4 regions of the Lysinibacillus zambalensis genome follow, and region 2 is predicted to be linked to each of the others. Evidence: riboswitches for the same ligand, from Rfam matches in the RefSeq annotation. Region 2 holds a riboswitch; each other region holds the start of a gene.

The links. Region 2 has a riboswitch for lysine ahead of ABNX05_RS02270 (cysteine hydrolase family protein). Riboswitches for the same ligand answer to the same signal wherever they lie in the genome.
Positions count from the first base shown of each region.
Region 1: it holds a riboswitch for lysine, as region 2 does, so the genes downstream of both, ABNX05_RS21760 (amino acid permease) here and ABNX05_RS02270 (cysteine hydrolase family protein) in region 2, are expected to answer to the same signal.
Region 3: it holds a riboswitch for lysine, as region 2 does, so the genes downstream of both, ABNX05_RS08250 (aspartate kinase) here and ABNX05_RS02270 (cysteine hydrolase family protein) in region 2, are expected to answer to the same signal.
Region 4: it holds a riboswitch for lysine, as region 2 does, so the genes downstream of both, ABNX05_RS00240 (transporter substrate-binding domain-containing protein) here and ABNX05_RS02270 (cysteine hydrolase family protein) in region 2, are expected to answer to the same signal.

Region 1 covers NZ_JBEGDG010000023.1:62,281-70,484, reverse strand. The annotation lists tRNA gene ABNX05_RS21835 (tRNA-Trp) at 1-67, shown strand, start outside; tRNA gene ABNX05_RS21830 (tRNA-His) at 115-190, shown strand; tRNA gene ABNX05_RS21825 (tRNA-Gln) at 201-275, shown strand; tRNA gene ABNX05_RS21820 (tRNA-Lys) at 291-363, shown strand; tRNA gene ABNX05_RS21815 (tRNA-Arg) at 379-455, shown strand; tRNA gene ABNX05_RS21810 (tRNA-Pro) at 469-545, shown strand; tRNA gene ABNX05_RS21805 (tRNA-Ala) at 552-627, shown strand; tRNA gene ABNX05_RS21800 (tRNA-Ser) at 640-732, shown strand; tRNA gene ABNX05_RS21795 (tRNA-Phe) at 743-818, shown strand; tRNA gene ABNX05_RS21790 (tRNA-Gly) at 822-895, shown strand; tRNA gene ABNX05_RS21785 (tRNA-Ile) at 903-979, shown strand; tRNA gene ABNX05_RS21780 (tRNA-Asn) at 984-1,060, shown strand; tRNA gene ABNX05_RS21775 (tRNA-Glu) at 1,062-1,133, shown strand; gene ABNX05_RS21770 (nitric oxide synthase oxygenase) at 1,540-2,586, shown strand; gene ABNX05_RS21765 (CynX/NimT family MFS transporter) at 2,666-3,898, opposite strand; lysine riboswitch at 4,047-4,223, shown strand; gene ABNX05_RS21760 (amino acid permease) at 4,305-5,765, shown strand; gene ABNX05_RS21755 (serine hydrolase domain-containing protein) at 6,169-7,095, shown strand; gene ABNX05_RS21750 (response regulator transcription factor) at 7,157-7,849, shown strand; gene ABNX05_RS21745 (sensor histidine kinase) at 7,855-8,204, shown strand, end outside.
Region 2 covers NZ_JBEGDG010000001.1:463,403-471,606, forward strand. The annotation lists gene ABNX05_RS02265 (APC family permease) at 398-1,741, opposite strand; gene ABNX05_RS02270 (cysteine hydrolase family protein) at 1,755-2,471, opposite strand; lysine riboswitch at 2,600-2,784, opposite strand; gene ABNX05_RS02275 (hypothetical protein) at 3,412-3,708, opposite strand; gene ABNX05_RS02280 (IclR family transcriptional regulator) at 4,420-5,193, opposite strand; gene ABNX05_RS02285 (phosphotriesterase family protein) at 5,424-6,365, opposite strand; gene ABNX05_RS02290 (zinc-dependent alcohol dehydrogenase) at 6,408-7,409, opposite strand; gene ABNX05_RS02295 (SDR family NAD(P)-dependent oxidoreductase) at 7,444-8,204, opposite strand, start outside.
Region 3 covers NZ_JBEGDG010000004.1:235,673-243,876, reverse strand. The annotation lists gene ABNX05_RS08260 (YslB family protein) at 120-554, shown strand; gene ABNX05_RS08255 (methyl-accepting chemotaxis protein) at 605-1,864, opposite strand; gene ABNX05_RS08250 (aspartate kinase) at 1,990-3,216, opposite strand; lysine riboswitch at 3,433-3,611, opposite strand; gene uvrC (excinuclease ABC subunit UvrC) at 4,239-6,035, opposite strand; gene trxA (thioredoxin) at 6,527-6,838, opposite strand; gene ABNX05_RS08235 (amino acid permease) at 6,972-8,204, opposite strand, start outside.
Region 4 covers NZ_JBEGDG010000001.1:44,304-52,507, reverse strand. The annotation lists gene ABNX05_RS00270 (toxic anion resistance protein) at 1-154, shown strand, start outside; gene ABNX05_RS00265 (DUF6501 family protein) at 276-473, opposite strand; gene ABNX05_RS00260 (DUF3221 domain-containing protein) at 1,124-1,375, opposite strand; gene ABNX05_RS00255 (hypothetical protein) at 1,559-1,816, opposite strand; gene ABNX05_RS00250 (amino acid ABC transporter ATP-binding protein) at 2,004-2,735, opposite strand; gene ABNX05_RS00245 (amino acid ABC transporter permease) at 2,747-3,472, opposite strand; gene ABNX05_RS00240 (transporter substrate-binding domain-containing protein) at 3,653-4,519, opposite strand; lysine riboswitch at 4,637-4,821, opposite strand; gene odhB (2-oxoglutarate dehydrogenase complex dihydrolipoyllysine-residue succinyltransferase) at 5,389-6,624, opposite strand; gene ABNX05_RS00230 (2-oxoglutarate dehydrogenase E1 component) at 6,719-8,204, opposite strand, start outside.

The sequences.
Region 1 (8,204 bases), on a different contig from region 2:
TAGTTCAACGGTAGAATAGAGGTCTCCAAAACCTTTGGTGTGGGTTCGATTCCTACTGCCCCTGCCAGGTTTCTAGGTACTCGTTATCAAACACTGCTGTGATTATATATAGTGGCGATTGTGGCGAAGTGGTTAACGCACCGGATTGTGGTTCCGGCATTCGTGGGTTCGATTCCCATCAGTCGCCCCATTTTAATAATTGGGGTATAGCCAAGCGGTAAGGCAACGGATTTTGATTCCGTCATGCCTAGGTTCGAATCCTAGTACCCCAGCCATTCATTTTTTAATAGGAGCCATTAGCTCAGTTGGTAGAGCATCTGACTTTTAATCAGAGGGTCGAAGGTTCGAGTCCTTCATGGCTCATCAGTTTTTATAAATGCGCCCGTAGCTCAATTGGATAGAGCGTCTGACTACGGATCAGAAGGTTATGGGTTCGACTCCTGTCGGGCGCGCCAAATTAATACTTATCGGAATGTAGCTCAGCTTGGTAGAGCACTTGGTTTGGGACCAAGGGGTCGTAGGTTCGAATCCTGTCATTCCGACCATTTTATGGGGCCTTAGCTCAGCTGGGAGAGCGCCTGCCTTGCACGCAGGAGGTCAGCGGTTCGATCCCGCTAGGCTCCACCATTTATATATTACGGAGGTATACCCAAGTCTGGCTGAAGGGATCGGTCTTGAAAACCGACAGGCGGGTAACACCGCGCGGGGGTTCGAATCCCTCTACCTCCTCCATATTTTTTTCGGGTCAGTAGCTCAGTTGGTAGAGCATTAGATTGAAGCTCTAAGTGTCGGCGGTTCGATTCCGTCCTGACCCACCATCTGCGGGTGTAGTTTAATGGTAAAACCTCAGCCTTCCAAGCTGATGTCGTGAGTTCGATTCTCATCACCCGCTCCAAAATAATGGGCCTATAGCTCAGCTGGTTAGAGCGCACGCCTGATAAGCGTGAGGTCGATGGTTCGAGTCCATTTAGGCCCACCATTATTCCGAAGTAGCTCAGTTGGTAGTAGCACCTGACTGTTAATCAGGTTGTCGCAGGTTCGAGTCCTGCCTTCGGAGCCACGGCCCCTTGGTCAAGTGGTTAAGACACCGCCCTTTCACGGCGGTAACACGGGTTCGAATCCCGTAGGGGTCATCAAGCATGTTGCACATTCGTGTAACATGCTTTTTTTATGCCAATTAAAAGCTAAAAAGGATCACCCTTTGTGTTAAGGAAGTTTTATTTCGAATAGCCGTGTTATAACGTCTATTCCTAAGTATTGGGAAGGGCTTAATCATGATAAACAAAATCGGTTTTGCAACTGAAGATATCTCTTGTATAACCAATTTCTACATACAAAAAGGCTTTGTCCTTTATAATCCCCTGAAATTCTCATAATAGCACTTGAAGCGAAGGTGTCTATCTTTTCCCTAGTCTCAAAAATGATAAGAAATATTGAACAAAGTATTTCATATATAAAATATGTATGTTTTTTTGCAGATTTTTTCGTGGTGATAATAGTTCCATTCCTCTAATATGAGGGTAGATGGAGGAGTTCGATATGAATTTACATGAAGTACAACGATTTTTAGAACTTTATCAAGTAGAGCAAGACGAGTCAAAAACATGGCTAGAAAATAAATTACAGTATATTAAAACAACTGGAGAATATATACCGACAACGGAAGAACTAATCTTTGGTGCACGAGTGGCGTGGCGTAATAGTAATAAATGTATTGGTCGATTGTTTTGGCAATCGCTGCATGTTGTTGATGCCCGTGATCTTTCACATGAAGAGGATATCTTCAACGCTTTGCTTAAACATATTCAATACGCAACAAATGATGGGAAAATTCGCCCGACAATAACGATTTTTGCACCAGGGCGAGTTCGTATATGGAATCATCAGCTAATTCGCTATGCTGGCTATGAAACGGAATCTGGAATCGTTGGTGATCTGCATTCCGTTGCGTTTACAAAAGTATGTGAATCACTTGGCTGGCAGGGTGAGAGAACAGCATTTGATGTGCTTCCGCTTGTCGTACAGGTGGATGATAGAGAGCCACAAGTGTTTATAATCCCTGACGAATATGTACTAGAGGTACCGATTCGCCACCCAGAATCTTCTCAAGTAGAAAAGCTAGGATTAAAATGGTATGCAGTGCCGATTATTTCGAGCATGCGCTTCCAAATGGCAGGTATCGACTTTGAGGCAGCTCCATTCAATGGTTGGTATATGGGTACAGAAATTGGGGCACGTAATTTAGCAGATCATGATCGCTATAATATGCTACCCGCTATAGCAGAAATTTTTAACCTTGATACAACTAAACAGGCTTCTCTATGGCGTGACCGAGCATTAGTTGAGCTGAATATGGCCGTTCTACATTCTTTTAAAGAAGATGGTGTGAGCATTGTAGATCATCATACAGCTGCACAACAATTTAAATTGTTTGAGGAAGCAGAAGCAGCAGCAAATCGCGAAGTTACAGGCAATTGGACATGGTTGATTCCACCTCTTTCACCTGCTACAACCCATATTTATCACAAGCCTTATGTTAATGTTTACAATACACCGAACTATTTTTATCAGAAACCACCTTATTAATAGAGAAAGGCAGCTCACGTTAACTTTATTTCAGCAAGTGTCCAAACACTCGCTGAAATAAGATTATGAGCTACCTTTTTTAATTTACATATTCATTTTTAGAAGCTCTAAATGAACATAAGAAGAGTATGAATGCTACGACAACAAATAACCAACCAGTGATATCCCAGCCACCAAATATATCATGTAAATAACCAAATAAAATTGGACCGATTGCGGCTAATAAATATCCTAATGATTGTGCAAAACCTGATAAATCAGCTGCCTCAAAAGCGGTACGGGTACGTAATGTAAAGAACATCATCGCTAATGAGAATGAAGCTCCTCCGGCTAAGCCTAGTAGTACCATCCAAAGTATAGCGAGGTTCGTCCATTCCATTACTAGTCCGATAAAGCCAATTAAGTAAAATGCCGTAAACATGAATACGAGAGGTCGTTGAGATGTCATTTTACTAGCAATAATAGGCACAGCTAAGGCCATTGGGACTTGTGAAAATTGCATGATGGAAAACATCCATCCTGCACGATCTGCAGCTAATCCTTGTGCTATATATATTTCAGGAATCCAAGCAGCGGTTGTATAGAATAATAACGACTGAAATCCCATAGCTCCCGCTACTGCCCAAGTAACAGGTGATTTCCATAAAGGTGTACGTTCTTTCGTAGTTTTAACATTAGGCTCCGGCTTATTAAATTTCAACTGTGGAATCCAAATTAAAATGGTTAACGCCACAAGAACAAGTGCGACTGCCAGAGCACCTTGCCAGCCAATGGATGAATGGGCAACAGGATAGCTAACGCCAGCGCCAAGCCCAGCTGTCAAATTCATCGACATTGTGAAAAATGCCATAAGCAAACCTACGTGATAAGGAAACTTCAATTTAAGTAATCCTGGAATAAGTACGTTACCGAATGAAATGGCTATACCAATTAGCGCAGTGCCAAATACGAGCAAACTAGTTGTGCCGAGGGAGCGTAGTACAATCCCTAATGCCAAAAGAATAGTCGATAAAAATAATGTTAGTTCTAGCCCGATTTTACGTGCGACAATTGGTACAAAAGGTGAGATAATTGCAAAAGCTAGCAATGGGATTGTTGTTAGAAAACCCGCTAATGCATAGGATATGCCGAGGTCTTCTCGGATAAAGGAAATAATAGGTCCAACAACTGTTAGTGGCATCCGTAATGTCGAGGCAATACAAATTACGCCGATCACTAGTAATAAGGTTGTACCTTTCCAGTTAATTTTCCTGCTAGGATAAGTATCGTTATGTTCACGAGTAGTCAAATAAATCCCCCCTGTTAGAACAATTATGATTGAACCACTATACCACTTTATCACAATAATAAAAATAGTTGAAAATTCACAAAATATAGAATGTTACTCGGGTTGTTGAAATGCCATATGTCATATGTTAGAATAATATTCATCATAAATTTAATAATATGCCTCATGTTTATATTGAGGTAGAGGTCGCGGTATTTAAGAGTATGCTAATGGAAATGACAAGCATTTAAGATATTAGTTGAAAGGAAATACTGCCGAAGTGTGAGGGGACTTGAAAACCTCATGCTGGGGCTGTCTCCGAAAGGAACAGAACTGTCACGTTTGGACAACGTGTTGAGCTATCATTTTGAAAGAACAGAGGATTCTTAGCCATCACTGCCGTTCATGTGATGGCATTTTTTTCGCCTCTTAAAAGGAAGGAAGCTAAATTGTGAGTGAAATAAAAGTCAATCAGCTCGGCCATAAAGCGCCAAAGTTGAAAAAAGAATTAAAAAGCCGTCACATTACAATGATTTCATTAGGCGGTACAATCGGTACAGGATTGTTTTTAGCTAGTGGTGGTGCCATTGCACAGGCAGGCCCTGGCGGTGCGCTTCTTGCTTATGCATTAATCGGTATTATGGTTTATTTTTTAATGACGAGCTTAGGCGAAATGGCAGCCTATATGCCATCATCGGGCTCATTTAGTACGTATGCTACAAAATTTGTGGATCCAGCTTTAGGTTTTGCACTTGGTTGGAACTATTGGTACAACTGGGCAATTACAATTGCGGCAGAAATTTCAGCTGTATCATTGATTATGAAATATTGGTTCCCAGATAGCTCTTCAGCACTTTGGACTGTTTTATTTATTGCTGTCGTTTTATCGTTCAATCTATTATCGGTAAAAAGCTATGGTGAAAGTGAATATTGGTTTGCCATGATAAAGGTTGTAACTGTAATCATTTTTATTATCATCAGTTTCTTAATGATATTTGGTATTTTAGGAGGAAATGCTCCGGTAGGCTTTACGAATTTCTTTATTAGTGATGGACCATTCCACGGTGGTTTCCTTGCTACATTTGGTATTTTCTTAGCTGCGGGATTCTCGTTCCAAGGAACAGAATTACTTGGAATAACAGCGGGTGAAACAGATGATCCTGGTAAAAATATTCCGAAAGCTGTTAAGTCCGTTTTCTGGCGAATTCTTTTATTCTATATTTTAGCGATCGGTGCAATTGGTTTGTTAATTCCGTTTACAGACGCACGTTTGCTATCTGAAGATATCGCTGTTTCACCGTTTACACTGGTGTTCGACCGTTTAGGAATTGCCTTTGCCGCATCATTGATGAATGCTATTATTCTAACGGCAATGCTGTCAGCAGGGAATTCAGGGCTGTACGCATCTTCTCGTATGCTTTGGCAATTAGCGGTAGATGGACATGCACCTAAATTTTTCGCTAAACTAAGCCGTCGAGGTATTCCAATTTACGCATTACTGGCGACTTTAGCTGTAGGCTCTCTAGCATTTTTAGCTTCATTCTTTGGTGATGGTGTGGTCTACATGTGGCTTCTAAATGCCTCTGGGATGTCAGGCTTCATTGCTTGGCTAGGAATTGCATTTAGCCATTATCGTTTCCGTCGAGCGTTCGACGTACAGGGCTTAGATCCGAAATTGTTACCGTATAAAGCGAAATTATTCCCATTCGGTCCGCTATTTGCCTTTACGGTTTGTATGATTGTTGTTATTGGACAAAACTACAATGCCTTTATGGGTGGTTCAGTAGATTGGTACGGAGTCCTTGTCTCGTATATCGGTATTCCACTGTTCTTACTGTTATGGCTTGGCTATAAAATTAAGCATAAAACAAAAATGCTTCCACTTGAGCAATGTGATTTAAAAGTAGATTAATAAATAATAAACTGTCCTGTGAGCCATAGAAAATGGCTTGCAGGGCAGTTTTTTTTAGTTAAAAAATGAATTGGCAAGCTCAAACATACAATCTTGTCAGAGAAAAATTAAATCCTTTAAGCCCAAAACCCCCCATCCCCATAATAGTAATCATTGATCCGTTTTTTTATTTTAGGATCTTCAGATAAAATTACTGGAGAAAATAAAAGTGGACTTTAGCTTTTCAGACCGTCCCTCCATTTTTGGTGCCCAACCTTAATATGGTAAACTGTTTTAGAATGAATAACCACCAAATTTTGGTTATGGCATTTGTTGAAACGTATATCGTTTATCTTCATTCAGTAGAAATAGCTGTACGTAAAAGCATAATAGGTGAGAACAAATAATCACAGGAGGGGGAAAGATGATAGACTATCCATTTTTACAAAACAGATTGAAAAAAGAAAAGATAAATACCTTTTTAATTAATAGTCACGGTAAAACGATATTTCGATACTATAAAAACAAGAAACAACAACAGAAACTTCATAAAATTAATTCTTGTACAAAGGGTATTCTTTCAATTCTATTTGGCATTGCAATAGATCGTAAATATTTGGCATCTGTTCATATACCTGTCCATTCTTTTTTTCCTGAACTATTCGAACGACAAGATGACAAACGTAAAATGGATATGACAATATATCACCTTTTAACAATGACAGAAGGATTAGATTTCCCGGAATTCGGAGAATGGAATTGTTTTGCTCCTATGGTATTTCATTCTGATATAGTAAAATTTATAATAAATCGTCCGATGGTACATCCAGTGGGTACGCATATGAATTATAACTCGGGTTGCTCCCATATACTATCTGCTATATTGCAGCAAGTTACGAGTATGAAAACAAAAGAATTTGCCAATCGTTATTTATTTCAACCATTAGGTATTCAAGAATATCAGTGGTACGAGGATAAGAAGAAAATTAGTAAAGGGGCAGATGGTCTTTTATTAAAGGCAGAAGATATGATGAAAGTGGGGCTCTTAGTTTTAAAGAAAGGCGTATATAACGAGAAAAGGATAGTTTCGGAGGATTGGATTAATCATTCGATAAAGCCGAATTTAATGACTTATGAAAAAATCGGTTATTACGGGATGCATTGGTGGGTAAATAAACAGAATGAAACTAAAGCTTTTTCGGAAGATAATCACTATTTTTTTGCATTAGGCTTTGGGGGGCAATATATTTTTATTTGGCCAAAGGAAGAACTAGTTATTACTATCACAGGTGATTTGTATGAAACTAGTTTATTACCGCTTCAATTAATAAAGGATCACATCTTGAGATAATCGTTATGATGATGAGCCAATAAAATGAAATTTTTACATTTTAGAATAGAGGTGCATGGAAGTGCAAAAGCGCATTTTACTAGTAGAAGATGATGAAGCCATTCGTGAAATGGTAGAAAGCTATTTAACGATGGAGGGATTCCTTGTCACCTCTGCAGTAAATGGAGAAGAAGCAGTACAAAATTGTTTAAACAATCTCTTTGATTTAGTAATCTTGGATATTATGATACCGAAGCTTAATGGATTAGAAGTTTTAAAGATTATACGAGAGCAAGCATCACTTCCAATTATCATCATGTCAGCGAAGGATAGTGATGTTGATAAAGCATTAGGGTTAGGATTAGGGGCAGATGATTATATTGCCAAGCCGTTTTCGATGCTGGAGTTTTCGGCACGTGTCAAAGCCGCAATTAGAAGAGCTACAAAATACTCCGGTCAAGTAGAGGATAAGGCAGATATAGTAGAGATAGACAACTTATCGATAGACCTTGTTAATTTTTCGGTTGAGAAGAATGGACAAAATGTAAAGCTCACGTCAAAGGAATTTGCTATTTTAACGTTATTCGTGACAAATCGTAATCGAGTTTTTACGAAGCAGCAAATTTATCAATTGATTTGGAATGATGCTTACTATGGAGATGAAAATATTATTAATGTACATATAAGAAGATTACGAGAAAAAATTGAAGACGATCCGTCCAAACCAAAGTATATTAAAACGCTTTGGGGGATCGGCTACAAATTTGAAGGGTAAACAGCATGATTATATGTCTATTGCTAATTATTGTATTACTCGTAGGAATTATTATTTTTCAGATGAAGGCAAAGAAACAACAAGATGATGAGATTCAATACATGCATAAAAAGCTGCAAACAATCATTGATGAACAATCGAACGAAAAGATTTTAGTATCGACAGGTAATCAAGAATTACAGCAGCTACTAATCGCGATGAATGCATTGTTAGACCACAACCAAAAAGTGCAAGCAACACATCTGAAAATGGAAGAGTCTATGAAAAAAATGTTGGCCAATATTTCGCATGATCTTAAAACACCTTTAACTGTTGTGCTAGGTTATACGGAAATGCTGCAGCTACAGCCATCACT
Region 2 (8,204 bases):
TTATATCTTTAGATAACCTGTTAGCTATCTCATCCGCCTCAAATCCTTTGATATACAGTACTGGCTATATTATTCTGAATATTTATAAGGAATTCCTCAAGGCCAGTTTTAATTTTATTACTTTTATGCATAACACACCTACATTTATATGTTAAAGTTTTAAATTGCCATGTATTGAGCTACCTCGGTACTATTTAGCTACATATGGAAACAACAAGCTAAAAATTCAAGTTATACACCTATACCAGTAAGTGAAGATATTTCTATACTGCGAGTATTTTACTTTCGTATAAGATATTCCTGTATAAAAATAAATCAGCTACCTAATATCGATAAACATTACCAATACTAGATAACTGACTTATCGTAGAAATTCACCCTAAGCTCTTTCGGTATTTTATAAATCCGTAAATGTTGGTGGTTTCTTTTTGAAGCCTTTCGTTGTAATAAAAGCATAGATAAAACCGATTGCAAGCCAGATAAAGCCTACCTTCAATGTCATCGGTGATAAATTAATAAATAAGTAGAGACAAATACCAAATCCTAGCCCTGGAATTAATAAGTATCGAATTATTTTCATTTCTCTTTTACGGAAGAAGTAATACACGATCACTGACAAATTGACAAACATAAATCCTGCTAGGCCTCCAAAGTTCATTAATTCTGCTATAAAATTTGCTGATAAAAACAGCGCTCCTAAAACACTAATCACACACATCAATAAAATATTGTATACCGGTGTTTGATATTTTGGATGTAAATGTGTGAAAAACTTTTTCGAAAGTACCTCATCACGCCCCATACTAAACATTAAACGAGATGCACTTGCTTGTCCTGTTAAACCAGCTGTCACTGTTGATACAATAATCGCAACCGTATAAAGAGTTGCAAGAACTGCACCACCTGCTTTTTCCGCTACATCAAATAAAGCCGTATCAGCTGAACTAAAGTTTGTAACATCAGGCCATACGAGCTGAGCTACATATGCTTGCACAATAAAAATAAGTCCTCCGATTAAACAAGCTAAAATAGCTGCCTTCCAAATATCCTCTTTTGGATTGACTGCCTCTTCTGAAAGTGTTGTAATCGAATCGAACCCTAAAAATGAGAAGCAGGCCATTGCTGCACCAGAAATAATTGCAGACATAACGAATTTTTCATCGTTGAAAAACGGTACAACAGTAAAGAGCGACGTATTACTTTCCGCACCGACAATTGTCTTTACACAAAAAATCACAAAAATAACGACTACAATTCCCATAAACATAACGAGGATTTGATTTGTTTTTGCTGCGATGCCAATACCTAGAATATTGACAGTAGTTATAATACCTGCAATTAATAACACCCATACCCAATACGGAACAGTTGGTATTAATGCATTCGCATATGAAGCACCTACCATGAATACAATGAGTGGCACTAAAACATAATCCATAAACATTGCCCAACCTGCAAAAAAACCTAAATGCGGATTGATTGCACGCTGGGTATATGTATAAGTTGATCCTCCATTTGGAAAAACAGCAGCCATGCGACCGTAACTATATGCAGAAAACATCATTGCAACCATAGCAATCAAGTAGGCTAATGGCAACATCCCACCTGTAGACTCTGCTGCAAAGCCATAAATATAAGCTGGCGCAATCGGTGTCATAAAAGCAATACCATAAATGACTAAATCTTTTAATGTTAAAACACGCTTTAACTGTGGTGTATGATCATTTGGTGTTTGACTCATAGTCCATTTCCTCTCATAGATTCATTGGTTCGCGTTTTGAGAGTTCTTCCGTTACTATATCAATTACTTCATCTGTACTCATCACTTGGCAATAAATTTGATTCATAATCATAATTTCAGCATCATGAAGCTGTTGCGTTGCAGCTGCACATGCATCTTCAACTAAAATAACTTCAAATCCTGCGTCAGCTAAACTTCGAACTGTTGAAGCAACACATTGATCTGTTACAACACCTGTACAAACTACTGTTTCAATGCCCATATTACGCAGTAAAAATTCATAATTCGTACCACTTAATACGCTATCTGTCGTTTTATTTACAACAATTTCGTCATCAAGAGGCTTTAATTCATCCACCATCTCCGCTCCTGGGTCACCGATTGGCAATAAAATATTGTTCCATCCTGTCCGGCGTTGTACAGGAGAACGATCTCGTCCATCTTTATGATGGCAAGCAATGCGACCAAATGTTACTTCTAATTTATTAGTACGGAAAAAATCTAAAAGCTTTTTATTGTTCGGAATCGTTAAATTGTCGATACGATCAAAAAAGTATTCCCACTGATCAAACATGCCCTTTTCTCTTGCAACCTGCGCGTCTAATCCGTCTCGGCTAATAAACTGATGTTGCATGTCTACTATTAGTAATGCTGTTTTATCAGGGTTCACGTTTATTTTTTGACCGTCAGTCGGTAAAAATTCATAGTATAATGTTGATGTATTATCCATAAAATCCCCTCCAAAATATATAGATAAATAAAAAACAGACTCTTTGTGCAAAAGAATCTGTCTAACACAAAAATGACCTACTCATTTCTAAAATGAATCGACCATTTAAAATTCCCACTGTTTGTCTAAACAGAGATAGCACAACTTCATAAACACGTATGCTTACGAAGACAGTCCTGCAACTATTCGCTACAGACCCAGTATATGATGGCGAGAACTCATCACATACTTCGGCGACACTTCCTTCTATCTAACTTCTTCATCTTCTCGGACTCCATTAGGTACTGTTAACTGCCGCGCCTCTACCTCACTATCAGAAAAGTGAGGCTTATTTAATTATTTGAAATAATTATATTATTACATTTTTTATATGTCAACTTTAAAATCTACTATATTTTTATAAGATTTATCGCACACAACCACAAAAATGACAATCTAAACACTTTAAACAATAACTATTTCCCAATATACATCAACAATTGTATAAGCATTTAATTATTCACCTAACGGCATCCACCCCTTTAGGAATATTTTGGGCTACCATAAATCATAGTGGATTCATGACCCCGGGGGCGACTAACGCAGTATAAAATTGTTCGAAGTGGGAGGGATACCCCCCACGCAATTTTAAAAAATATGTTTGTCCTATAGAAAAAACTATCTAAACATAGTAAAAAAATTCTCAGAAAAACAAGCTTCTATTTAAGTAGTCTATTAATACACAAAAAATGCCCTACTTATATTACCAGCTATAAGAAAGGCACCCTCTAAAATTATATTCAGTTTTATTGAGCATATAATTTTACTTCTACGCTACTAAAAACATCATGATATTAAACAGTAATAAAAGGTTGCAGCAGCCACACTAGGCAATCCCTTTTTGATAAGCGACTCTATTAAGTTGAAGAATTATTTCATTATGTATCTAAACTTGATTACCTCAAATCTTTCTTTTTTCTTCTTTTCTGCTTTTTGACTCTTTTACATAATTAATATAGTTACCTGTTCCTTCTATTGCTGAAACTGCAATGATGGCCCATTCTAGTGGATTAACATCTCTTAGTGATTCCTTTCCATAGAATAATGTAATGCTAGCAATAAACCCATAGAGAATTGCTTTAGAAAAATACTCCCAAACAGGAGAATAATTTTCCAAATTAATTTTTTTGTATATTTTGTCTATTAAAATTACAATTCCTAAAATTATAATTACGGTTATAATCATTTCCGTCTTCATAGTACGCCTCCATAGAAAATTTCAACAAATTTTTCATCATATAATTTCTTCGAAAATATCTTCAATCCTTTATGTAACGAAAAAGGACGAATTCTACTACTGGAAGAACCTCGGTCAATACTATCATAATAAAGGTTTTCACTTACATAAAGATTAAATGTTGTACTAGCAAGTTGAACCCTCATACGCTTCCACAAATCTGAAAAAATGATTAGCTTGTCTCTATAGAATCTTTCACAGGATTCTTTTGCATTTTTAAATATGCAAGAGTATGCAAAAACTTTACCGCTTTCAATCAGTGAATCCTTTTCTTTCGCAACCTTTACTTCACTCCTAATTAATTTTTTTCAACACGCATTGTTCTACCTACCGTAATCTTTGTCGAATCAATCGCTAGCAGTAATTTTTCAAGGAAAGGGAGCGTTTGGCCCTACGATTTAATCGATTGACAATCTTTAAGAATTAGGACTAGTGAGGTTTGTCAGTTCAGGAAACAATCGACCACCATTGGAATGAAATCATACTACTGTATTTTTACTTAACCCATTATTTAAAGAGATTTGTGGATGTACATATTTATCATCACCTTCTTCAAACACTATATGGTATAAATACAAAGAAGCTAATCTTCCCTTTAATAGAACTATGTCCAAACTATCGCTAAACTAATTAAAAAGTGTAATCAGAGTACCCGTATAATTCTTTGAGTTATTATAAAATTGAATTACCAATACTTTGCGCATTACTTTTTAATTTTTTTAAATAATATTCTAATTGATTCTCTTTAAAATTTGTTTCTGCCATAAATACACTTAATACCGCTACTGTCGCATCATTTGAAGCATTAATAATCGGAACCGATATACCAATAGCTCCTTGTACATGCTCACTATTCGTATAGCAGTATCCTTTTTCACAAATTTCTTCTAACGATTTTTCAAGTCCTTCTATTGTTGTAATGCTATTTTTTGTATGCGCATCCAGCTCTAATTCTGCTAAAGTTTTTGCTCGCTCTTGTAGATTCAGCTGTTTTATAAAATACGCAAGATGGGTTTTCCCAGCTGTTCCCGTCGGTAGTTTATATACATAACCTAGCTTTTCAGCCCATTTCAAAGTAATTGGGCTTTCTTCCTTCTCAACAAATGAATAAGTCATTTGGTCACTATACATCACACTTAAATACACTGATTCTTGAAATTCCTTGGCTAACTTTTGCATATATGGCTTTGCAATTATACGAAGATCTTGCTCTACCATATTATACAATTTAAGAATATTCGGTGGATTCAATCTATATTTTTTCGATTCTTCTCGTTTAATAAAACCTGTATTATTTAGCGCTTCAACTAATCTATACGCCGAAGTCAAGCTAATATCTAACCCTTTTGCCACATCCGACACAGCTAAAGATCTTTCACTCGCAAATAGCATCAGAGCATTCAACGTACGTTCAGCCACTAACGAGCTTTTACTTGTATTATTCATCCAAACACCTTCTTTTAATATTCCATTAACCTATATGTAAATTACCTTTAAAGCCTACTTGAAGATTATAGCATGGCTTATTATAGTAAGATTATGTGTAGAAACATCCACATTTTGCTAATCCTTATATGCTACCATAAAAATAAAGAATCAAGCCACCGTTGAAATTGGCGAACTTGATCCTTTATTATAGACAATCCTATTTATTCAATTATAACCAAACTGATTGATTAAATTCCAATAAACCAATTTTGAACATTTTCATGCATCATCGTATGAATTTGTTGATCTGTTACCCCTTCTTTTTGCAACTGTGGAAGGATCTCATCTATTAGGAAACGAATAGACCAACCTGGAATTATTTCATCGATTGATTCTTGCGTATACCAATCAATATTACAGCAATAGTCTTGTGATAAGAATATGCGCTTTTCTAAGCCTTCTTTCAATAATTGCAATAACACTTCATTTCTTTTTGTAGCTGGAAGAGGTCCTTGTCCAAAACGATCCATTCCTATATAAGCACCTTGATCTAAAATCTTATGAATATAATTCAAGTCTGTGCTATCACCTGTGTGACCAATCATAACAGATTTTAAATTCACACCCTCTTCCTCAAATATAGCTAGTTGATTCAAGCCATTTTCGGTTTCAGGATGAGAATGTGTCATAATAGGCACACCTGTACTTTTTTGAGCACGTGCTACAGCACGAAATACCTTTTCAAGATCTGGTGTAAGACCTGGTGCATCTGCAGAACATTTAAGGAACCCCGCTTTTATATTTGTATTTTGAATGCCCTTTTCAATATCATGAATGAATGCTTCTGCCATATGATCTATTTCTCTATTTTGGAAATAGTAAGGAATATCTGTAAATGAATAAATACCTGTGGCTGTTACTATTTGCATATCTGTTTCATTTGCGACACGCTCTAAAAATCGCACATCTCTTCCCATCCCTACAACAGTTGGATCACAAATTGTTTTTACTCCTTGTGATTTTACAGCTTTCGCACCTTCTACAGCTTTTTTATAAATTACATCTTCATCATATAAATGTGGGAACTGAAACGTCACTACTTCCGATCGTAATAATAAATGTTCATGTACTAGTGTACAACCTAAATCATTAATATTTAGCTTTCCTGTAACTGTATTTATAGATACCATATACCATTACCCCTTTTCATGATACGTAATCTACTTTATTTTTTACATCTCTATCATAGATTTAAGCACCCTTTGTTTTCTAGCATCCTCAAATGCTAGAGCACCATTCAATAAAGGATATACAGCGACGATTGCTGCAAATTGCTCCTTATAAGAAGCTAATAAATTAAATGCTTTTTCAAAGTCATTACTATAATAGCCATAGCTCGGTAATAGGTTGATTTCACCTCTCACCATCACATTTAACGGTAATGTAACGTCCTGTTCATATAAAGCAACTACAACAAATGAACCACCTTTTTTAAGTCGTGAAATTCCTTGTTGCGCAGCCAATGAAGAACCCGAACATTCGAAAACAATATCCGCATCATTTCTTTTTTCTAAAGGATCCTCTACGATTTCAACTGCAATATCAAACTTTTCAATGGCGCTTAAACGAACAGAACGATCTCTTCTTAAGCCTAAAACAGTAACAAAAGCTCCTGCATTTTTAGCAGCTATCGCTACAAAGAAACCAATAATGCCACAACCCTGGACTAACACTTTTTTGCCTGTAATATCATTTGATACTTTCTCAACAGCGTGTAACGCAACGGAAAGTGGCTCGGCAAGTGCAGCAATTTTAAAGGGCAAATTTTCAGGTATGAGATGTACTGAAGCAGCGTTTACCTTCACATATTCAGCCATTCCGCCATCAAAATGCAAACCAAGGCATTGAATATTTGAACAAATATTTTGCTTCCCTTGTCTGCACTGTTCACATTGAGAGCAAGTCACACCTGGTTCAACAACAACGTGTGCATTTAGCAAGTGTTCATTACTTGATGCAGGGTGAACCTCTATTACAGTTCCAGATAATTCATGGCCTAATATAATTTCCTTAGGTACAAATTCATAACCTTTAGCATGGTGAGCTGCATGCAAGTCACTTCCACACACACCGCAATGACTGACTTTTATAAGTATTTCATTTTCTTCAAGTATAGGCCTTTGTCTATCTTGAACTTTTATTTGCCCTTTGCCTACTTTCACTAATGCTTTCAAAATGTCTCCCCCTTCGTCCAGCTATCCTCAGCTTCTATTTTGTTATACCGCCTGTAACATCAATAACACTTCCTGTTACATAGTCGGATAAATCTGTTGTTAAAAATTCGATGACATTGGCGCAATCTTCAGATGTTCCGAAACGTTTTAAAGCGGTTTGGTTTGTATATGTTTCAGCGCCTGCTTTTTCAAATTGCTCAATTAAGCGACCAGTAGCAATATAACCTGGTGCAATTGCATTAACCGTAATATTATATGGTCCTAAATCTTGTGCCAGATATTTTGTATAAGAAACGATTGCGGCCTTTGTAGAACCGTAGTGTGAGTATGTGCCTCCTTCTGTTGCTTGTAATCCAGTAACAGAGCTTACTGTGACGATTTTCCCGTAGTTCTTTTTCTTCATACCTCCAGCAACTGCTTTGACACAATTCACTGTTCCAACAAAGTTGCGCTCGTACACTATTTTCAACTGCTCCAAATCTATTTCAGATGCTTTATTTTCAAGTATAGTCCCTGTCCCTCCACCAGCATTGGCAACTAAAATATCTACTTCACCTAGGCGATCAACAATTTTATTAAAAGCCGCTTGAACAGCAGCTTCATTTGATACATCTGCCTCTACACCAATTGCTTTTACACCATGCTCTAACAATTCATCGACAACTGTTTCATACTGCTCACCGATATGCTCTTTTTCAAAATGCTGATACGACTGCAAATCCACGTCAATTATTCCTACATTTGCTCCTAATTGTGCTAACCTTAATGCGTAGGAACGTCCTATTCCTCGTGCTG
Region 3 (8,204 bases), on a different contig from region 2:
TTTTCGTATTCCTTATTAAAGAAACAATCTAGTACATGATGCGTCGTTTTTTCTCGAAAAACCTATCTTTACTTTATCAGTGTCGAATTATAAGAAAATTCTAAGAAAGAAGGATTTAAATGTTAAACACTTCATCACCTACAATCTCAGCTTTTGGCTATGAGATAATTCGCGATTATATTTTATCTTCCATTCTTGGTAAACATGAAGGTGATGTTCTTTACTGGGCAGGAAAAGACCTAGCTCGGAAGTTCCCATGTAAAAGTCAAGATGAACTTATCGCATTTTTCGCAGATGCCTGCTGGGGTAATTTAGAGCTTGTCAAGGAATCGAAGGATGGACGTACATTCCAGTTGACAAATGATTCAGAACTGTTACAAATCGGTCTTCGTAGCTTTAGACTCGAAGCAGGATTTATAGCTGAACAAATCCAGCAAGCAAAAGGTTACTTAACTGAATGCTATGATGAAAAACGTGAAAAGCAACAGAATGTTACATTTACAGTTAAATGGGACGTCAAGGAACGAATCATGAACACCGTTCCTTCAGAATAAAACGAAAAGGATTGTCATTCCAAATTTATGGATGACAATCCTTTTAATATTTATAGGTGGGCATGTCTTTCTTTTAAAAGTACATCTATTAACGAAATAAACGCTTCCAAAATATTTAGTGAGTATTGAATCATTTCCTCTAAGTTTTTGATTGACAGTTCATTCACTAATTTTTGTGCAGCCATATGTACTAATTCATGAGGTTGTTCTATATGAAGATATTCTGGCAAATTCCGATATTCCTCAAAATGGCCATAATACCATTCCCCAAACTTACATTCATGATGCGTTTTTATAATTTCTTTTAGGCCAGCCTTTTGTAAAGCATTTCTTAAAAAGCTTGCATGATCCATTAACCTTGCTGCCAATTGGCTAACTACCGTTTGCTCTTTAGGCTTACGGATTGTAGGAGCAATAGCTTTTAACATTTCAGATACTTGATTTTGTATTATATCCGAGAAGTCACTAGTATGAGATAATTCCGTCGTTGTTTCCGCTAAACGTCCTACAGCTATTACATTTTCTTCTGATGCGACTGTCATTTGATCAATGCCATGTGCTGCTTCTTCAATATTTTTACTTGTTACAGTCAAATTAGTAATATTGCTCTTCATGATACTTAAAAAGTCAGTTAAATAATGTTCGACTTCTTTAATATTTGTTATTGTATTATGTAATTTCTTATCAATGACTGATCGAATCTTCGTCATTTCTTGCAATGAACCTTTCGAGCTGTTAGCTAACTTCCCTACCTCCATCGCAACAACATTAAATCCTTTTCCATGTTCACCAGCACGTGCAGCTTCTATAGAGGCATTTAAGGATAGTAGTTGTGTTTGATCAGCAATCCCAGTCACACCTTTACCGATATCATCCATTTTAGTTATTTCATTATACAACTGCTCTGTTGAATGAGCTCCTTTAGACAACAACTCCTGAACCAGTTCACCTTTTGTAATGGACGCTTCCATTTCCTCTACAAGGAGTAATGAATGCTGTTTTATTTCTTGAATGTTTGCATTAACATTTTGCTCAACTGCAAGTATCTCTTCTGTATTTGACGACATTTCTTCACTCATTGCTGAAATATCCCCTACACTTGTTGAGACATTTTGAACCTTTAGCGCCGTTTGAAAATTAATTAACTCCATATGCGCTAGTACAAAGTCTAAAATCGCATTTTTCACATCAATACTGTCATGCTCAAGTTCTAATTCCAAAATTCGCTTTTTTAATATTTGTATTTCTAAATCGTTGTGTTGCTCAACGCTTTCATCCACTGGCTTTTGAAATAAACCGAATAACACCATATTAACTCCCACCTTCCCTTTGGAAAAACATGTCACATTTTATTATATAACAACTAAATTGGATAAAGTATGAAATTAATGTAAACAAAAATAGATGTGCCATTTAATGACACACCCTATTCATATTATATGTAAAGCGCTTGTTCTAAATTAAATTCGTCATGTAATGCAGTTGCTGCACGAATCATTTCGTCCTGAGGAACAACGACAGACACTTTTATTTCAGATGTACTTACCATTTTCACAGGGATATCTTCACGACGTAATCGATCAAACATACGGGCTGCCACTCCTGGGTTAGATGCCATTCCTGAGCCAATAATAGAGACTTTCGCTAAACCGATTTCAAAATCAGCAAAACTAAACCCTAGTGATACTTTACTATCTTCTAGGACACGTAATGCATCAGCGAACTCCTCTTTTAAAATAGTAAATGATACAGTCGGCTTTAAGCCATCAATTATTGCTTGTACGATTATATCAACGTTTATGCGATTTTCTGCAAGTATTGTGAACATATCTGCTAGCGAAGCATTAGAATAAGCATCATACCCTACCGTTAGGCGAATTACGTCTGACTCATAGGCAACACCACGTACAATTAAATTTTTCTCCATTTCAACTTCCTCCTTCAATAAAGTACCTTCTGTATCTTTTTCGCTTGACCGAATGATAACTGGGATTTGAAACTTCTTTGCTATTTCTACAGCCCGTGGGTGTAAAATTTGTGATCCTAAGTTTGATAGCTCTAGCATTTCATCATATGAAATTTCTTTTACCTTTTGTGCCCCAGCAATCTGACTTGGATCAGCTGTATAGACTCCATCCACATTCGTATAAATATCTACGCGCTCTGCCTCTAATGCTGCAGCAATAGCTAAAGCCGTCGTCTCCGCACCACCTTTACCAAGCGTCGTAATATTCCGTGAATTGCCGATCCCCTGTTCCCCTGCAACGACGACGATTTTCCCCTGAGTTAAATACTCTTCTATTCGAATAGCTTCTATCACATCAATTCGTGCATTGCCATACACCACATCGGTTTGAATACCTGCCTGCCAGCCTGTTAATGACACTGCATCATAACCTTCTTCCTGCAAAGCAATTGCCACTAATGCACTTGATAGTTGTGAGCTTGTTGACAATAGTGCGTCTAGTTCACGTTTAGACGCATTGTCTGATAGATTACAAGCCATCTTTGCTAATTCTTTAGACGTCCCTCTCATTGCTGTAGTGACAACGACAATATCAAAACCACTTTCCTTTTCTGCAATTACCTTTTTTGCAACATCTTGAATGTGTTCAGTTGATGCTAATGCAGCACCACCAAATTTCATCACAATTCTCTCCATTCTTTTCATTCTCCTTCGTATTTAATCATTTCGCTGATTATAAAGTAGCTAAAATTTTGCAGCTTTCACAAAAAACATCGCAAAAGCAAATAACATCCTTCAACTCTTAGGTAAGAGTAACAGCCTTGAAAAAATGTTGTTTCGAGAAATCTAAAAAGGCAGCTCTCACATAACGTGAAAGCCGCCTATAACATGTACAATAAAAGTAACTTGCGCATGTGTGATAGCTCTCCGAAACGTTTAGAATCGACAGTCTTACATCTCTTAAATGTAAAACCAGCACAGCATCGGAAACAACGATGCTCCACTTCGGCAAGTTCCCCTTTCATACATTTTCACTGGACTTGTTCGTCCTCGTATGTACTACTCTTGAACCTTGCACCTCTATCATCACTAAATAGTGATTGTATTTAATTGAATCTTAGCGAAGAAATTTCCAATTTAATAAGTAGAAACTACTTATAACTAAGATGCTGTGTATGACATTGCTATATTGAATAGCTATGTATATACAAACCTTAGCATACGTCTAATCCTTTGACAATGTCTCTTGATTAAAATCAATTTCACCTTGGCGTAATTGCCGCTGCCGCTTTGCTTTCGCGCAGAAAACATTTGTCGCTGTCGCTTTGCTTTCGCGCAGAAAACATTTGCCGCTGTCGCTTTGCTTTCGCTACAGATGAACAATGCGTCCAAAATCGGCTTTGTGCTTAGGTCTGCAGATATTTATTGTACGAAAGCGCAGTGCTAACGTAGCGACAGCGACACGAGGGCCGACACGAAATCGGTCATTTCGATAATACCACAGGACGTGGCGTTTTTACCGATGCAAGTCAGTTAGCCGTTATCACATGGATGCGATGGTTTTAGGCTAACATCCCCTCAGAACTCCTTTCCGATTCCATGACATCCGTCGGAGGCTCTATTTTCGTTCAGCAAATGTCTTTTGTACCAAAAGCGTAGCGACAGGTACAGGTGTTTGGACACCCACCGAAAAGGAATTCCATTTACACTCATCTCACTTACCCTTCAGAGGTAGTATTTTCTGCAGAATGAAAATAAGTATGGATATTGCTAGCTAGACTAGCCGGCATCCCAGCTTCCTGTAATGCTTGCACACTTGCCTCACGAATTTTTTTGACAGAGCCAAAATGCTTAAGTAATTGCTGTTTTCGCTTTGGACCAACTCCCTCTATTTGATCGAGGACAGATTGTATAGCATGCTTCTCGTGCTGCTGTCGTAAGAAAGTAATAGCAAAGCGGTGTACTTCGTCTTGAATTCGTTGCAGTAAATAGAAGCCATCACTTGTGCGCTTTAATGCAATTACTTCAGGTGGATCACCAAATAGAAGCTGAGACGTATTATGCTTGTCATCTTTTGCTAATCCGGCAATTGGAATGACAAGGCCGAGCTCATCCTCTAATACTTCCCGTGCGACTTCCATTTGCCCCTTCCCGCCATCAATTAGTACTAAATCTGGTAAAGGTAGACCTTCTTTTAATACTCGTGTGTAACGACGACGGATCACTTCCCGCATTGCCCCGTAATCATCGTGCTTGGCAGCTGTACGTGTTTTGTATTTTCGATACTCCTTCTTTGCAGGTTTTCCATCGATAAATACAACCATTGCAGATACAGCATCTGTTCCATGCATATGACTATTATCGAAAGCTTCGATCCGTAAAGGCACAGAAATGCCCATAGCTTCACCGAGCGCCTCACATGCTCCTATTGTGCGTTCTTCCTGACGTTCAATAAGCTGGAACTTCGCTGCTACAGCAATTTCAGCATTTTTAATCGCTAAATCAACAAGCTCTTTTTTTTGCCCACGTTTTGGTGTTAGTACCTTTACTTCTAATAATTCCGTTAAAATATCCGCATCAATAGATTGGGGGATAAAAATTTCTTTAGGCTTAATATGCTCTAGCTTGTCATAAAAGCGCCCAACGAATGTTAAAAATTCCTCTTCTGCATCTTGATAAATCGGAAATATCGAGACATCACGCTCAATGAGCTTTCCTTGACGGACAAAGAAAACTTGCACACACATCCAGCCCTTCTCGACTGCATAACCAAATACATCACGGTTTGTTGTATCACTTGATACAATTTTTTGCTTTTGCATGACTGTATCAATATGTGCAATTTGATCGCGAAATTCCTTTGCACGTTCAAACTCTAAATTTCCTGCGGCCGCTAGCATCTTTACCTCTAACTCTTTTTTAACTTCTTCAACCCCACCATTTAAAAATTTTGTCATATCTTCAATCATATCGTTGTAAGTGTCAACATCAATCTCTTTCACACAAGGAGCTAGACATTGCCCCATGTGATAATACAAACAAACCTTTGAAGGAAGTTGTACACATTTTCGAAGAGGATATAAACGATCTAGCAGCTTTTTCGTCTCACTTGCTGCATACGCATTTGGGTATGGACCAAAATATTTTGCCTTATCCTTTTTCACTTTTCGTGTTGTAATAAGTCGTGGATGTTTTTCATTTGTAATTTTTAAATACGGATACGTTTTATCATCCGTCAACATAACATTGTATTTCGGGTCATGTAGTTTTATAAGATTAAGCTCTAAAATTAATGCTTCGATATTGGAGGATGTTACAATGTACTCAAAATCTTCTATTTCGCTTACAAGTCTCTGTGTTTTCCCTTCATGCGTACCAGTAAAATACGAGCGAACTCGATTTTTCAACACTTTTGCTTTCCCGACATAAATAATAGTACCTTGTCGATCTTTCATCAAATAGCAGCCAGGCTGATCTGGTAAAATTTCAAGCTTTCGTTTAATTAAATCATTCATCGCCTACCTGCCCCCCCTTTTTATAGAGCTTTGCATACCACATTGCCCTATCCATAGCTCTCTTTTTATTATATAACGAAAAAAAGCCAAGCACATCTATTGATGGCTCGACTCTTTTTTTCTTACAGAATCAATTATGCCTCGGCATAATTGCGGCCGGAATCGGCTTTGTGCTTAGGCCTGCACGAGGGCCGACACGATGTCGGTCATTTCGGTAATGCCACAGGACGTGGCGTTCTTACCGATGCAGGTCAGTTAGCCGTTATCGCCTGGATGCGATGATTTTAGGCAAACATCCCCTATTCCGATTCTGTGACATCCACCGGAGGCTTTAGGTCAACACGAAGTTGGTCACTCAGTCGTTGCCACAGGACGTGGCGTTCTTAGACTGGGTTCCTCAATTTCAGCGGGTGTTTGGACACCCCTGAAAAGAAGCTAAAATTCGCATTCATCTCACCAACTGTAGAGGTGAGAGACTTCGCTGAAAGAAGTTAAGCATGTTTTGCGATAAATGCTTCTAACGCTTCTTTTGGTTGGAAACCAACAGTTTTGTCTACTAATTCACCGTCTTTGAAAAGTAGTAAAGATGGGATAGACATAATTTGATATTGCGCTGCAGTACCTTGGTTGTTATCTACATCTACTTTTACAATTTTAGCCGCACTACCTGCAGCATCCATTTCTTCAAGAACTGGTCCAATCATTTTACAAGGTCCGCACCAAGCAGCCCAAAAGTCTACTAGTACTAACCCTTCTTTAATATCATCTTGGAAAGTTGCATCTGTTGCATGTACAATTGCCATTTGAAATCCTCCTTAAACTTACTATGTTTGTAGTATAGCATGGATAAATTCTCTTGAGCGAACAATCTGCCTAGTATGCATAATTTATGAAAATTCAGGTCGATTAAGGCATTAAGTTCATTTTTAGTGTTTCCTAATTTTCTTGAAAACGACCTTTAAAGACATAGGTTAACGTAATAAAGAGATAAATAGCTAAAGTAATACCTGTTACGATAATAGATGTTGTAAAAATAATACCAATTAGGATTGCACTTAACGCAATAATAGCTATCCAAGTTGTGTAAGGGAACCATTTTACTGCATAAGTACTTGTTTTTTCTGACTGTTTTTTACGCGATTTCAGATGTGCAATCGCAATAATTAGCCAAATAAATAACACGGTATATCCAAGTGAACCCATTAGGAAATCAAAAGTTCTGCTTCCCGCAAATAAAGAAAATATTACAGCTATATATAAAGCGAAGGTACACATTAATATGGCATATACCGGAACTTTTCGTTTTGATAAATATGCAAAGATTTTAGGAACACGCCCGTCTACAGCTTGTGTATACAGAACTCGTGATGAACCATAAAGCCCTGAGTTCATTGACGAAATAATTGCGAGTATAACAACAGCGTTCATAATATGGTCAGCACCAGGAATCCCAACCATTTTAAAGACCATCACAAACGGACTTTCCGGCACCCCATTTACTTCATTCCAAGGAATCAAGCTAACGATAATAAAGAAAGGAACTAAATAAAAGGTTACAATACGTACTAATGTACTACGAACAGCTTTTGGCACTACTTTTTCAGGATTCTTCGTTTCAGCTAATGTAATACCAATAATTTCAGTACCACCATAAGAGTAAATAACTACAAGCATTGCAGAAATCAATCCCATTGATCCGTTCGGGAAGAAACCACCATGTTCCGTTAAATTAGAAAAACCAACAGCTGTATGATTACCAAAAGTAACAAGCAATAAAATTAATCCCGCTATAATGAACACCACAATAACGGTAATTTTAATTAACGCCAGCCAATATTCAGTTTCAGCAAAGACTTTCACTGATAACAAGTTTACGGCTGTAACTAACACTGAAACAGATAATGCAAGTATCCAAATCGGGTAATCTGGCAACCAATATTGAATAAAAATGGCCGCAACTATAGATTCTGCAGCAATATTCAACACCCACATTTTCCAATAAATCCAATCTAGGAAATAAGCTGGATACTTTCCTAAAACGGCTTGCACTAGATCTCTAAATGTTCTGGCTTCGCTATTACGGACTGCCATTTCTGCTAAACCTTGCATTACAAACAGCAGGATTATCCCACCAATTAAGTACGCAATAAGTACTGATGGCCCTGCCAT
Region 4 (8,204 bases), 420 kb from region 2:
GAGCCCTTCCTTTGCACAGCAAGTATCAAAATTCAAAGAAACACAGCATGAGCTGAAATCAGCTATCCAAGATGTCTTCGCCCTTCATACAGCTACCGAGCAGGAAAAAGAGCATCTACAAGAAGTTGCTGAATTAAAAACCTTTAAGCAGTGATGATTCCGTTTAATCAACAAAAAAGGGTGGCTCAGAAATCATCTGAACCACCCTTTGGTTTTCACTCAAACCTATTGAATGAAAAACCGTACTCAATTACGCAAACGCGAAATTGAATTGCTTATTCAAAATAATCTTTATAGTAGCCACCGATATTACCAGTGTTATCGATAATAAAAACGAACTCTTCTGTTTCATTTTTCACATCATATTGTTGCCCTACTGTTAATACGTTTGACACTAAATATTTTGATGCATTTGTATGCTTACAAGTAACTGTACGTACTGTTGGAGCATCTTTCCATTTTAAATGTAACATAATCTCTCTACCTCTCTTTACTAGCACGAAGCTAATGTATACAGCTTATTTTATAATATTTTTGTCCGCTTGTGGAGAAAAAAACCATAGATGACCATATTTTCTCCGTAACTATCCATTTTTTTACCCATATCCATTTCTCATTGGCGTAAAAGGTGCTGTCGCACAGATAAACAATGCGTCTGAGGACATGTCTTCATTCAGTAGAAATTTCACTGTAGCTCTCATCCCAATACATGCAGAGATGGGAGTCTAAATGAATGGAGATTACTAATAAAAAAATTTACTTCGAGGTGTTAACATGAGCTTTGGTGGTGTACCGCAATGGTTTTTTATCCTGGCCGTTGCATTTGCAATTTGCTTTATTTTATACGCAGAATGGAATTCTAGAAAATAAAGGATCCTATACTATTGTAAAAAAATAAAATGTACATTACAAAATTCAATTTTAGTAGTGTACGTTTTTATTTTTAAAAGTCATTCAATTATTATAAGAAGTATTACGGACTTCAGCTCGAAAGGCTAAAAGAGAACAGGCTCATCAGTCGCTCATGCCATTTTACTTTGATATTCTGTTTAGAGACTTGAAAGTTTAAGTTACAATAAAAAATTTTTTCATGGAAGTTTCCTTACTTGTTTAATCTCTCATATTACTCATTAATCTCAATTTTTTTCGCATCTGCTTGTTCGGGATAACTTTCCTCAATTGCATTTGTCCAAACAGAAACATTTTGTCCTTCTTTTAAAGATTCAATTTCATCAGTTGAAAACCATATCGCATATGGTCTATCATCAGATAATTTTTCAGTTTTGTCTTCCACTAAAAATCTTCCACCTTCAATTCGAACAATTTCGCCTATGATTATAGGTTTATTTGTTATGTCCTCGTTTGACTTCTTCATTACCACTTTTTTGACAGCCTAATAACCCGATTGATAAAAATATGAGAGATAAAATTAAGCTAAATTTTTTCATTATCATCACTCCTTAAAAAATCAGACTGAATTTCGTGGTTTTCGTTTCAATAAAGTGAAAATAATTATATAAAAAAAGCATTATCCCTCTTGAAGAATACTCCCATAAGCTTAAGTACAGCACATTAAAACCTTATTCATATCTTTTTCATTTACTAAAACACTACCATTTTCATCAATAATGAAATCAACCTCGGCATCAGTAAGCCTTTCTATCGCTGAATCAATCATTTCTTGACTTTGTGTTGATGAATCAACCATTTCTTGACTTTGTGTTGATGAATCAACCCATACGTTATAGCTTTTTTCTTGCGAACATCCAAGTAATAGAACACTAGTTACGGTAAATAGAATCCATAATTTTTTCAAAATACTATCTCCTTAACTGAATAAAATTGACGCTACCAGTGGAAGAAAGTTCCTAGAGTGATCGTTAATCGGAGTGGCCCAGATTATATCTTAATCACAAATAAAAGCTGAACAAATTTAGTTCAGCTTCATTGTTACACATTATATATTGACTATTAATAAAATTCGTTTGTACTTATTTTTTTTATTATTTTAATGTCCGTTTTAAAAACGCTTTTGTCCGTTCATGCTGAGGGTTTACTAAAACCTGTGCTGGTGGGCCTTCCTCTACAATAACACCTTTATCCATAAAGACAACGCGATCGGCTACTTCTTTGGCAAATTCCATTTCATGTGTAACGATTAACATCGTATTTCCCGAATCCGCTAGCTGACGCATTACCTTTAATACTTCCCCTACCATTTCTGGATCAAGAGCTGATGTCGGTTCATCAAACAGCATTACTTCTGGGCTCATTGACAATGCTCGCGCAATCGCTACACGCTGCTTTTGACCGCCAGATAGCTGCCGAGGCTTCGCATTTACGTATTGATCCATACCAACGATTTGTAAATATTTTAGTGCAATTTCATCGGCTTCTACCTTCGATCGTTTTAATACTTTCATTTGACCAACTGTGCAATTTTTTAGCACATTATGGTTATTGAATAAGTTAAATTGCTGAAATACCATGCCTAAATGTGTACGGTATTCCTGGATATTATGTTTTTCATCTAAAATATTTTCACCTTTATAAATAATTTGACCTCCACTTGGTGTTTCCAGTAAATTAATGCAGCGTAGTAATGTTGATTTACCTGAACCTGAAGAACCGATTAAGCAGACAACCTCGCCCTTTTCTACTTGGAAATTTACATCCTTTAACACTTCGTTACGCCCAAATGATTTACTTAAATGCTCTATTTTAATAACTGTCATTTATTAGCCCCCTATACTGCTTCTTTCTGTTCTTTTTGGTAGGCATCTGATCCATCCAGCCGTTTTTCTATATACAGTAAAATTCTTGATGCTGTGAATGTCATGATGAAATAAAGAACACATGCTACGAAGAAGGATTCAAAATAGCGGAAGTTATTACCTGCAATCGACTTTGTTTGGAAGAATAATTCCGTAACTCCAATAACGTTTAAAACTGCTGTATCTTTAATATTCATAATTAATTGGTTACCCGTTGCCGGCAATATATTTCGGGCAACTTGTGGTAATACAACATGTAGCATGATTTGAACATGATTCATACCAATAGCCGATGCAGCCTCGTACTGCCCTTGATCAATGGAAACAATTCCACCTCGTACGATTTCTGCCATATAAGCGCCTGTATTTAGTGAAACAACTACAATACCTGCTGTAATAAAGTGCATATTAATACCAAAAGCTATATCTAAGCCGAAATATACAACCATTGCTTGTACAATCATTGGTGTACCACGGAAGAATTCGACATAGCAAGTTAGTATAAAATTAATGAATTTTAAGCTATAAAATTTTACTCCCTTTTTACGAACTTTGATGGTATGCATAATTCCAATGAAAAATCCGATAAGTGCACCAATAATTGTACTAATAATCGAAATAAGTAATGTATAATACGCACCTCGTAAAAACATTTGCCAGTTGTTCTCAACAATAGAAATAATCCATTCAAGACTCATGATGTTCCTCCTAACAACGTCGTGTTGCTTTTTCGTTACAATCGTCTTAGCTATCTACTATTTTCATTGGGCCCCTGTTTCTTTTATCTTATGAAACAATTAGCTAAGACATTATTATAATTTAGTAAGATTCTAATATAATGATATTGCACGGACTAGTAGCTAGCCCGCGCAATTATATTATTGTGCTGCTGGTTGTTGGTGAATGGCTTCTTCCATAATTTTTTGGCGATCATCTTCAGAAATACCTTTTAAGATTTCATTTATCTTCTCAAGGTTTGCATCACCTTTACGTAAACCAACTGCGATCGATGTATTTGAAATGTCTGTATCGAAGCCTTCTTCAAATTTTACATATGTTAATTTATCGTTTGCAGCAGCAGCGGAAATACCTTCTGGACGTTCTGCTACATAGCCATCAATTTTTCCAGCTTCTAATGCAACTCGCATTGCTGGGAAGCTATCCATTGCTGTTTGTTTTTTTACATCTTTGATTTGATCAATAACAGTGTAGTTAGATGTATTTAACTGTGATGTAATTTTTGCACCAGAGAAATCTTGGATAGATGTTGCTTTTTCATATTTACTACCTTTTTTAATTACCATTACAAAATCAGACGTATAGTAGTTTTCTGTGAAGTCGATCGTTTGCTTACGTTCCTCAGTAGGTGACATACCTGCAATAATAGCATCGATTTTATTTGATTGTAGAGCTGGTACTAAACCATCCCATTCCAATTTTACGATAACCAATTCTTTTCCTAAGCCTTCAGCTATTTTTTTCGCCATTTGTACATCATAACCGCCTGCATATTCTGCATTATCGGCAATTTTTACTGCATCATTTGCATCACCTTGCTGCGTCCAGTTAAACGGAGCATAACTTGCTTCCATTCCGATACGGAATTCGCCGCCAGCTTCCTCGTTGTTCGTATTGCCCCCCTCATTACTAGATGACGACGGCTCCTTCTTGTCACTTGTACCACATGCAGCTAGCAAAATTGCAGTCACTACGGTCAACATTACTACTAACCAATTTCTTTTCATGTAAAACTCCCCCTTTTTTCTGTAAAAAAATAAGACAACTGTACTAAAAAAGCCTAAGCTCTGAACTTAGGTCTTACTTTTTCAACAGTTGCCCAAATCCTCACTATAATTCCATCATTCCGAGATAGCACAACCTAGTAAACCTGGAAAAATTCACTAGGACAGTCCTGCACTTATTCACTGCAGGCCCAGCATAAAAGTACGAGCTCCTTTTACACTTCGGCGATAGTTCCTTCTTCATTGCGTCTTCGCTTGCTTGTACTCAACAATGAACTAATAAATACCGCGCCTCTACCTCACAATATAAAAACGTGAGGTTTGAATATTTAATTGATTATTAAGATACTACTATAAAACTAGCTTATTCGTCAAGATAATTTCATTACTTTTCTGACTAATTACAATATTAGGGTTTTTTATCCTTTTTAAAGAAAATCCGCAAATAATTAATACTTAACATACTTTCTATTAATTCAAAAGAAATTGTTAATCAGTAAAAATAATAGCCTTTATACTATATGCAACTTGGTGAAGCTTTCGAAAGCGGTGGGATAACCTGCCCATTGATTCGATTCTTATCCATCGGTCTCGGTCCGGCTCCTCTTTCCGTCGTATCGATTGCTTTATCCGTCGCTTCGGTTCTACTTTCCGTCGCTTTGTTTTCTTTCCGTCGGTCCGGCTTTTCTTTCCGTCGTTTCGGCTCTTCTTTCCGTCGCTCTACTTCCTTTCCGTCACTTCAGCCCTTTTATCCGTCATTCTGGATCCTCATTCCGTCGCTCCGATTACTTTAACCTTCTCTTCCTCAAATTTTCCACACAAGAAAAAAACCTTGCGAAACAAAGTTCGCAAGGTTTTAAGAAACTCAGGAATTAAGAATTTAATAATAAATCTTCTGGGTTTTCAAGTAGTTCTTTAACAGTTTTAAGGAAGCCTACAGAATCTTTACCATCGATAATACGGTGGTCGTAAGAAAGTGCTAAGTACATCATTGGGCGAATTTCAACTTCACCATTCACTTCAACTGGACGTTTTTTGATAGTATGCATACCAAGGATACCAGCTTGTGTACCATTCATGATAGGTGTAGACATTAATGAACCGAATACTCCACCATTTGTAATTGTGAATGAGCCACCTTGAAGATCACCTAAACCTAATTTTTTGTCGCGTGCTTTTTTCGCTAGATCTGCAATTGAATCTTCAATTTCTGCAAAGTTTTTGCGGTCAGCGTCACGTACAACTGGTACTACTAATCCTTCTTCTGTTGATACAGCTACACCGATATCGAAGAAGTTGTTTAAGTGAATTTCATCACCAACGATTTGTGCATTCACATATGGGTATTTTTTAAGTGCTGCAACTACAGCTTTTGTGAAGAATGACATGAAACCAAGTTTAGAGCCAGTTGACTCGAAGAATTGGTCTTTTTTACGAGAACGTAAAGCCATAACGTTTGTCATATCTACTTCGTTGAATGTTGTTAACATTGCTGTAGATTGTTTTACTTCAAGTAAGCGTTTTGCAATTGTTTGGCGACGACGGCTCATTTTTTCAATTGTCACACGTGAATCATCAACAGCTGCTACTGCTTTAGGTGCTGCTGGAGCTGCTTGTGGTGCTGCAACTGGAGCTGTACCATGAGCTGCAACGTCTTGTACACGTACGCGGCCTTGTGGATCTACTGGAGATACAGCAGCAAGGTCAATACCTTTTTCACGAGCAAGTTTACGTGCTGCTGGAGACGCGATTACACGCTCACCAGAAGTTTCTACTACAACTGGAGCTGCTGCGACTGGAGCAGGTGCTGCTTGTGGTGCTGCTGGAGCTGCCTCAACTGGAGCTGCTGCAACTGGAGCAGGTGCTGCACCTTCGCCAGCTTCTACAACTGCGATTACTTGACCTACAAGTACAGTATCGCCTTCTTCAGCTAAAATTTGAGTTAAAACTCCTGCTTCTTCAGAAATGATTTCAGCGTTTACTTTGTCTGTTTCAAGTTCAACGATGAATTCACCCTTTTCAACGCGATCGCCCACTTTTTTTACCCACTGTGCGATACTACCTTCTGTAATCGATTCTGCTAATTCAGGGACTTTAATTTCAGCCACTTTCATTTCCTCCTTTAATTAACGTGCATTGGTGCACATCAATGGGCTACTGCCTAAGCAAGTAGCCCGGCTCTCAAAAATATTTAATATGTGATTATTTAACCTTTACAGGCTCAGCAACTGCTTCTTCTACAAGTGCGGCTTGAGCTGCTTTATGAGAATCTGCATCACCTTCAGAAGTTGAGCTCATTGCAGGACGGCCTACATAACGTAGCTTTTTACCTTCTGAAAGGTCGTGTAATGTTTCTAATGCATAATTCCAAGAACCTTGGTTTTTAGGCTCTTCTTGTACCCAAACGATTTCTTTTACATTAGGATACTTAGCAATAATACCAGCAACTTGCTCTTTTGGGAATGGGTAAAGTTGTTCTACACGAGCAATGTGTAGGTGATCGAATCCTTCACCGTCTTTAATACGGTCTGCGATGTCGATCATGACTTTACCTGAACCTAAAACAATGCGTTCTACAGCTTCTGGTTTTGAACCTAGGCCTGGTTGTTCAATTACTTCTTGGAATGAACCATTTGCTAATTGATCAGCATTTGCTGCAGCTAATGGGTGACGAAGTAAGTACTTAGGTGATACAACCACAAGTGGACGAACGCCTTCTGTACCTAATAATGCTGCTTGACGACGTAATAAGTGGTAGTAGTTACCTGCGTTTGAACAGTTTGCTACGAACCAGTTATTTTCAGCTGACATTTGTAAGTAACGTTCCATACGGCTTGAAGAGTGTTCTGGACCTTGACCTTCATAACCATGTGGTAACAGGATTACTAAACCAGATTTTTGACCCCATTTAGCACGTGCACCTGAAATAAAGTTATCGAACATAACTTGTGCCATGTTAGCAAAGTCACCAAATTGAGCTTCCCATACTGATAATACATGGTCGTTTTCTAAATTGTAACCATATTCAAAGCCCACTACCCCAGCTTCTGTAAGTGGAGAGTTGTGTACTGTAAATGATGCATTTGCACCTGAAATATGGTGAAGTGGCGTAAATAAATTACCATTGTTTTTGTCATGTAACACTAAGTGACGTTGAGAGAACGTACCACGTTGAGCATCTTGACCTGTAAAACGTACTGGTGTGCCATCTTGAATAATTGTTGCATAAGCTAAAGTTTCTGCATGACCCCAGTCGATTTTTGCAGAAGCAAATGCATCACGGCGTTTTTCTAAAATTTTGCCAAGTTTTTTCTGTGGTTCAAAGTTTTCTTCAAACACTAAAAGCTCTTCATTAATTTTTCCTAGACGTTCCGCACCAACTGCTGTATCAATTTGTGGGAATTCTACTTTTAATTCTTCTGGCATTTCTAAATGTTTATGTTCATCTTTATCTGCCATTTCTTTTACATGATCATAAGCCGCTTGCATTTCTGCATAAATAGCTTTATCTAATGCAGCTACTTCATCAGCAGAAACTACACCTTCAGCTGTTAATTGAGCACCGTATAAAGCACGAACTGGTTCATGTTTAGAAACTAATTTATACGTTTCAGGGTTTGTTACAGTTGGGTCATCCGTTTCATTGTGACCATGACGGCGGTAACCCATAAGGTCAACGATAATATCT